DNA from 3 places in the Streptomyces sp. NPDC001714 genome. Region 3 is predicted to be linked to each of the others. Evidence: riboswitches for the same ligand, from Rfam matches in the RefSeq annotation. Region 3 holds a riboswitch; each other region holds the start of a gene.

Region 1 (2,257 bases), on a different contig from region 3:
ACCACGCCGGGCTCGATGTGCACCACGCGCGCGTGGGTGCGCAGTTCGGTGCCGCTGTCCGCGTACCAGGCGGCCATCGGCGCGGCGACCTCGGCGGGGAGCGCTCCCGCGAGCGGGCGGTCCGCGGCCTCGACCACGGTGACCGCGCAGCCCGCCTCGCGGGCCGCGGTCGCGAACTCGGCGCCGATCCAGCCCGCGCCGACGACCACGATGTCGTGCTGCCGGGCGAGCACGGGCCGCAGCCGCTCGGCGTCGTCCAGGGTGCGCAGCAGATGGACGCCGGGCACGCCCTCGGTGCCGGGCAGCGTGATCGGCTCGGCGCCGGTGGCGAGGACCAGGACGTCGTACGGCACCGGTCCGGCCTCGGTGTCCAGCTCGTGGTCGGCGGTGCGCACGCCCAGCGCCTCGCGGCCGAGCGCCAGCTCGATGCCGAGCGCCTCGAAGTCGACCTCGAAGGCGGAGCCCTCCGACTTGCCGAGCAGCACGGCCTTGGAGAGCGGCGGCCGGTCGTACGGCTGGTGCGGTTCGGCGCCGATCAGCGTGACGGTTCCGGTGAACCCCTGCTCGCGCAGGGCGACGGCGGTCTGCACCCCGGCCATCCCCGCGCCCACGACGACCACGCGCCGCGTCTGTGACGTGCTCCGTCGCTGCGTCTGCTCGCTCACCTGATCACCATAGACAAGAACGATAGACAACTGACAGAGAGTCAGTCAGGGGGCGTGGCGAGTGACCTGTTCCACAGCACCGTCCACCACGCTGTCCACAGTGCCGTCCGAGGCCGTCTTACAAGGGCGGAGCTCCGCGGGCTAGGGTGGCGGGGAAGCACACGCGGGAGCCCGGACGCACCGGGCTGAGAGGGAGGCTGGCGGCCTCCGACCGTACGAACCTGATCCGGGTCATGCCGGCGAAGGGAGGGGCTGGACGCCCATGTCCTCACGTACGTCCGACGTCCTCGTCATCGGGGGCGGAATCATCGGCCTGGTCACGGCCTGGCGGGCGGCTCAGCGCGGGCTCGCCGTCGCCGTGGTCGACCCCGAGCCCGGCGGCGGGGCCGCGCAGGTCGCGGCCGGGATGCTGGCCGCGGTCACCGAACTGCACTACGGGGAGCAGACGCTGCTGGGGCTCAATCTGGCCTCCGCCCGCCGCTATCCCGCCTTCGCCGCCGAGCTCACCGAGCTGACCGGCCACGACCTCGGCTACCGGCGCTGCGGCACGCTCGCGGTCGCGCTGGACGCCGACGACCGCGCCCATCTGCGCGAGCTGCACGCCCTCCAGCAGCAGTCGGGCCTGGAGTCCGAGTGGCTGTCCGGGCGGGAGTGCCGACGCCTGGAGCCGATGCTCGCGCCGGGCGTGCGCGGCGGGCTGCGGGTCGACGGCGACCACCAGATCGACCCGCGCCGGCTGGCGGCCGCGCTGGTGGCCGCGTGCGAGCGGACCGGGGTGGTCCTCCACCGCGACTGGGCCGAGCGCCTGGAGGTGGTGCGGGGGCGGGCCGCCGGGGTCGTCACCCGTGCGGGCGCGGCCTGGGGCGCCGGGCAGGTGGTGCTCGCCGGCGGGAGCCTGAGCGGGCGGCTGGCGGGCGTGCCGGACGACGTGCTGCCGCCGGTGCGGCCGGTGAAGGGGCAGGTGCTGCGGCTGACCGTGCCCGCGCGGTACGCACCTTTCCTCAGCCGGACGGTACGGGCTGTGGTGCGCGGCGGGAACGTCTACCTGGTGCCCCGGGAGAACGGCGAGCTGGTCGTCGGCGCGACCAGCGAGGAGCTGGGCTGGGACACGACGGTCACCGCGGGCGGTGTGTACGAGCTGCTGCGCGACGCGCACGAGCTGGTCCCCGGCATCACCGAGCTGCCCCTGACCGAGACCCGGGCCGGCCTGCGCCCCGGCTCCCCCGACAACGCGCCGTTGCTCGGGCCGACCCGCCTCGACGGACTGCTGCTGGCCACCGGGCACTACCGCAACGGGGTGCTGCTCACGCCGGTCACCGGAGACGTGATGGCGGAGCTGCTGGCCGGCGGCGAGCTGCCGCAGGAGGCCCGTCCGTTCACGCCGAGGCGATTCGGCGACGTCCTCGTGGAGCAGAGCGCATGAACATCTCCGTCACCATCTCCGTCAACGGGGAGCGCCTGGAGATCGCCCCGGGCACCGCTCTCGACTCGCTGGTGCGGTCCCTCACGGCCGCGCCCTCCGGGGTGGCCGCGGCCGTCAACGAGACCGTCGTACCGCGCGGGCAGTGGGCGACGACCGGGCTCGCCGACGG
Region 2 (2,257 bases), on a different contig from region 3:
ATCACACCGCGCAGCCGGCCCACCACCACGACGGCGAGTGCGAAGATCCCGGCCAGCAGGGCCATCGGGAACTTCCGGTTCACGTCGGTGACCGAGTACTGCAGGTCCTTGGGAGCGGAAGGCTCGTACGCGGCCACGACCTGCTCGCCCTCGTGCAACTGCCGGGACTGGTCGGGCTGCACGATCTCGGTGAAGGTACGGCCCTTGTCCTTGCCGGTGTCGACCCGGACCGTGGCCTTCTTGCAGGTGCCGTCCTCCTCCTTCGAGGAAGTGCCGTCGGCGGTGGAGGTGTCGGCGGTCAAGCCGCCCCCGGAGGCGTTGACCGACTTGCAGCTGACCGAGACGACCTTGGTGACCGTCGCCGCCTGCGTCTGGCGGTCGAAGCCGACGCCGGTGCGCTCGTGCGGCGGGGCGCCACCGGGCCACAGCACCACCAGGCCGACCACCACCGCGGCGGTGAAGGGGATGAGGATCGCCGCGATGACCTTGCGCAGATGCTTGGAGACGGGCGCGGCCGGGCCGTGGCTGTGGCTGTGTCCGTGCGAGTGGCCGTGCCCGCCGCCGGGCCGGGAGCTGTCCTGGCCCGGGCGGGGCGAACGGCCCTGAGCCTGGCCGTGGGGCGATTCGCCATGGGCCTGGCCGTGGGGCGATTCGCCATGGGCCTGGCCGTGGCCGTGGGCATGGCTGTCGTCGTGATGGTGGGCGTGGCTGAGGGCCTGCCCGTGGTCGTACTGCTCGCCCTGCCTGTGGATGTGTCCGTCACCGGCACCATGGCCCCCGTGGCCGGATTCGCCGCCCTGCGTGGCGCCGTTGCCGCGCCGTGGGTCGGGGGGCGGATAGGGGTGCTGCTGCGTCGAGGTCACCGCCCGATCATCGCAAGAACGGGAGAGGCCCTCTGTTCACCGCGCCCGAATTGACGCTAGCGTGGAGGCACCTTTGCACACGCGGGAGCTCGGAGCACCGGGCTGAGAGGGCGCTGACCTCCGTATTCGCGATGTTTCACGTGGAACGAGTGCTGTTTCACAGGAAACGCCGCCCGACGGAAGCCGCTGCGTCGACCGCCGAACCTGTTACCGGGTAATGCCGGCGTAGGGAGTAGGTCTCATGACCAACAAGGACGCACGCACGCCTGCCTTCAGCCAGGACGAACAGCCCATTGCGGGCGAATCGTCGTCGGGGGCCGGGAAGTCCATCGGCTGGCACAAGGGGTATGTCGCGGGCTCCCGCCCCGACCTGCGGGTGCCGGTCCGTCAGGTGCATCTCACCAACGGGCAGTCGGTCACGCTCTACGACACCTCGGGCCCGTACACCGATCCGCTCGTCGAGACCGACGTCCGCAGGGGCCTGCCGCCGCTGCGGGAGAACTGGATCGTCGCCCGCGGCGACACCGAGGAGTACGCGGGCCGGCCCGTCCGTCCCGAGGACGACGGGATCAAGCACACGTCGCCGCGCGGTGGCCTGCGCAACCTGGACGCGGTCTTCCCGGGCCGCCCGCGCCAGCCGCGCCGCAGCCGGGAAGGCGAGGCGGTGACCCAGCTCGCGTATGCCCGCCGGGGCGAGATCACCCCGGAGATGGAGTACGTGGCCATCCGCGAGAACGTTTCTCCCGAGGTGGTCCGTGAGGAGATCGCGGCGGGCAGGGCCGTGCTGCCCGCCAACGTCAACCACCCGGAGATCGAGCCGATGATCATCGGCAAGCGGTTCCTGGTGAAGGTCAACGCCAACATCGGCAACTCCGCGGTCACCTCCTCCATCGAGGAGGAGGTCGAGAAGATGACCTGGGCGACCCGCTGGGGTGCCGACACGGTCATGGACCTCTCCACCGGCCGCAACATCCACACCACCCGCGAATGGGTGCTGCGCAACTCCCCCGTCCCCATCGGCACGGTGCCGCTCTACCAGGCCCTGGAGAAGGTCGACGGCAGGGCCGAGGAGCTGACCTGGGAGATCTACAAGGACACGGTCGTCGAACAGGCCGAGCAGGGCGTGGACTACATGACCGTCCACGCGGGCGTGCGCCTGCCGTACGTGCCGCTCACCGCCAACCGCAAGACCGGCATCGTCTCGCGCGGCGGCTCGATCATGGCGGCCTGGTGCCTCGCGCACCACAAGGAGTCGTTCCTGTACGAGAACTTCGAGGAACTCTGCGAGATCCTCGCCGCCTACGACGTCACGTACTCGCTGGGCGACGGCCTGCGCCCCGGCTCCATCGCGGACGCCAACGACGAGGCCCAGTTCGCGGAACTGCGCACGCTCG
Region 3 (2,257 bases):
CGCGGTGGCCGAGGTCGGGGAGAAGCCGTTTCGTGCCAAGCAACTGTCGCAGCACTACTTCGCGCGGTACGCGCACGACCCCGAGCAGTGGACCGACATCCCGGCCGGCTCGCGGGACAAGCTGCGGGAGGCGCTGTTCCCCGAGCTGATGACCGTCGTACGGCACCTGTCGACCGACGAGGGGACCACGCGCAAGACGCTGTGGCGGCTGTTCGACGGCACGCTCGTCGAGTCGGTGCTGATGCGCTACCCGGACCGGGTGACCATGTGCATCAGCTCGCAGGCGGGGTGTGGGATGAACTGCCCGTTCTGCGCGACCGGGCAGGCGGGTCTGGACCGGAACCTGTCGACCGCCGAGATCGTGCACCAGATCGTGGACGGGATGCGGGCGCTCCGGGACGGGGAGGTCCCCGGTGGACCGGCGCGGCTGTCGAACATCGTCTTCATGGGGATGGGCGAGCCGCTCGCCAACTACAAGCGGGTGGTCGGAGCGATCCGCGCGCTCACCGACCCCGCCCCGGACGGGCTCGGGCTCTCGCAGCGCGGGATCACCGTCTCGACCGTCGGACTGGTCCCGGCCATCCACCGGTTCGCCGACGAGGGCTTCAAGTGCCGGCTCGCGATCTCGCTGCACGCCCCCGACGACGAACTGCGCGACACCCTCGTCCCCGTGAACACGCGGTGGAAGGTGCGCGAGGTCCTCGACGCCGGGTTCGAGTACGTCGAGAAGAGCGGGCGGCGCCTCAGCATCGAGTACGCCCTCATCCGCGACATCAACGACCAGGCCTGGCGAGGCGACCGGCTGGGGCGCCTGCTCAAGGGCAAGCCCGTGCACGTCAACCTCATCCCGCTGAACCCGACGCCGGGTTCGAAGTGGACCGCGTCGCGGCCGGAGGACGAGAAGGCGTTCGTCGAGGCGATCGAGGCGCACGGTGTGCCGGTGACGATCCGGGACACCCGTGGGCAGGAGATCGACGGCGCCTGTGGTCAGCTCGCGGCCACCGAGCGGTAATCTGAGGGCCGTAGGTACATCTTCATATTCCGACAGGGGAGCGCCACAGCGCTGAGAGTGCGGCAACCGGGCCGCAGACCCTCTGAACCTCGCCCAGGTCATTCTGGGTAGGAAGTTCGGTCATCACTCAAGCTGTTGCGCCCTGCCCGCACATCGTGGGCAGGGCCGCGTCTCTTCCTGGTCAACCCCAGGAGGAAAACACCAGTGCACACAAGGACCTTCTTGGCCGCGGCCGTCGGGCTCGGTCTCGTCACGCTGTCCGCCTGCTCGTCGTCGTCGGGTTCCGACGCCGGCTCCAAGACCGTCACCCTCGTCAGCCACGACTCGTGGGCCGTCTCCAAGAACGTGCTGCAGGACTTCGAGAAGCAGTCCGGCTACAAGGTCAGGGTCCTCAAGGACGGCGACGCCGGGCAGGCCGTCAACAAGGCGATCCTGACCAAGGACAACCCACAGGGCGACGTCTTCTTCGGCGTCGACAACACCCTGCTCTCCAGGGCTCTCGACAACGGTCTCTTCCAGCCGTACGAGGCGAAGGGGCTCGACACGGTCGGCACGGCGTACCAACTCGACGCGGCCAAGCACCGCGTCACGCCCATCGACTACGGCGACATCTGCGTCAACTACGACAAGGCGTACTTCAGCAAGCACAAGCTGACCCCGCCGGCCTCGTACGCCGATCTCGTCAAGCCGCAGTACAAGAACCTCCTCGTCACCGAGAACGCGGCCACCTCCTCGCCCGGGCTCGGCTTCCTGCTCGGGTCCGCCGCGCAGTACGGGGACAGCGGGTGGCAGGACTACTGGACGAAGCTCAAGGCCAACGGCGTCAAGGTCGTCGACGGCTGGGAGCAGGCCTACAACGAGGAGTTCTCCGGCTCGGCCGGCGGGAAGAAGGCGGGGGGCGACCGGCCGCTCGTCGTGTCGTACGCCTCCTCACCGCCCGCCGAGGTCATCTACGCCGACCCGAAGCCCAGCACCGCGCCCACCGGCGTCGCGACCGGCACCTGCTTCCGGCAGATCGAGTTCGCCGGACTGCTGAGCAACGCGGGGAACACCAAGGGCGGCAAGGCGCTCATCGACTTCCTGGTCTCGAAGGAGTTCCAGGAGGACATGCCGCTCAACATGTTCGTGTACCCGGTGGTGAAGGGGGCGAGCGTGCCTGCCGAGTTCACGAAGTACGGGCCCGCCGCCCAGAACCCGGAGACCATGGCGCCCGACAAGATCGCCGCCAACCGTGACCAGTGGGTC

What was found. Region 3 has a riboswitch for thiamine pyrophosphate ahead of ACFY0P_RS36980 (thiamine ABC transporter substrate binding subunit). Riboswitches for the same ligand answer to the same signal wherever they lie in the genome.
Region 1: another riboswitch for thiamine pyrophosphate. It lies ahead of thiO (glycine oxidase ThiO); the one in region 3 lies ahead of ACFY0P_RS36980 (thiamine ABC transporter substrate binding subunit).
Region 2: another riboswitch for thiamine pyrophosphate. It lies ahead of thiC (phosphomethylpyrimidine synthase ThiC); the one in region 3 lies ahead of ACFY0P_RS36980 (thiamine ABC transporter substrate binding subunit).

Annotation. Positions count from the first base shown of each region.
Region 1 covers NZ_JBIAUL010000006.1:134,221-136,477, reverse strand. Annotated here, with positions in the region: gene ACFY0P_RS17455 (NAD(P)/FAD-dependent oxidoreductase) at 1-665, opposite strand, end outside; TPP riboswitch at 819-930, shown strand; gene thiO (glycine oxidase ThiO) at 928-2,088, shown strand; gene thiS (sulfur carrier protein ThiS) at 2,085-2,257, shown strand, end outside.
Region 2 covers NZ_JBIAUL010000003.1:412,802-415,058, forward strand. Annotated here, with positions in the region: gene ACFY0P_RS10635 (YibE/F family protein) at 1-863, opposite strand, end outside; TPP riboswitch at 935-1,112, shown strand; gene thiC (phosphomethylpyrimidine synthase ThiC) at 1,105-2,257, shown strand, end outside.
Region 3 covers NZ_JBIAUL010000017.1:91,668-93,924, forward strand. Annotated here, with positions in the region: gene rlmN (23S rRNA (adenine(2503)-C(2))-methyltransferase RlmN) at 1-1,012, shown strand, start outside; TPP riboswitch at 1,037-1,144, shown strand; gene ACFY0P_RS36980 (thiamine ABC transporter substrate binding subunit) at 1,217-2,257, shown strand, end outside.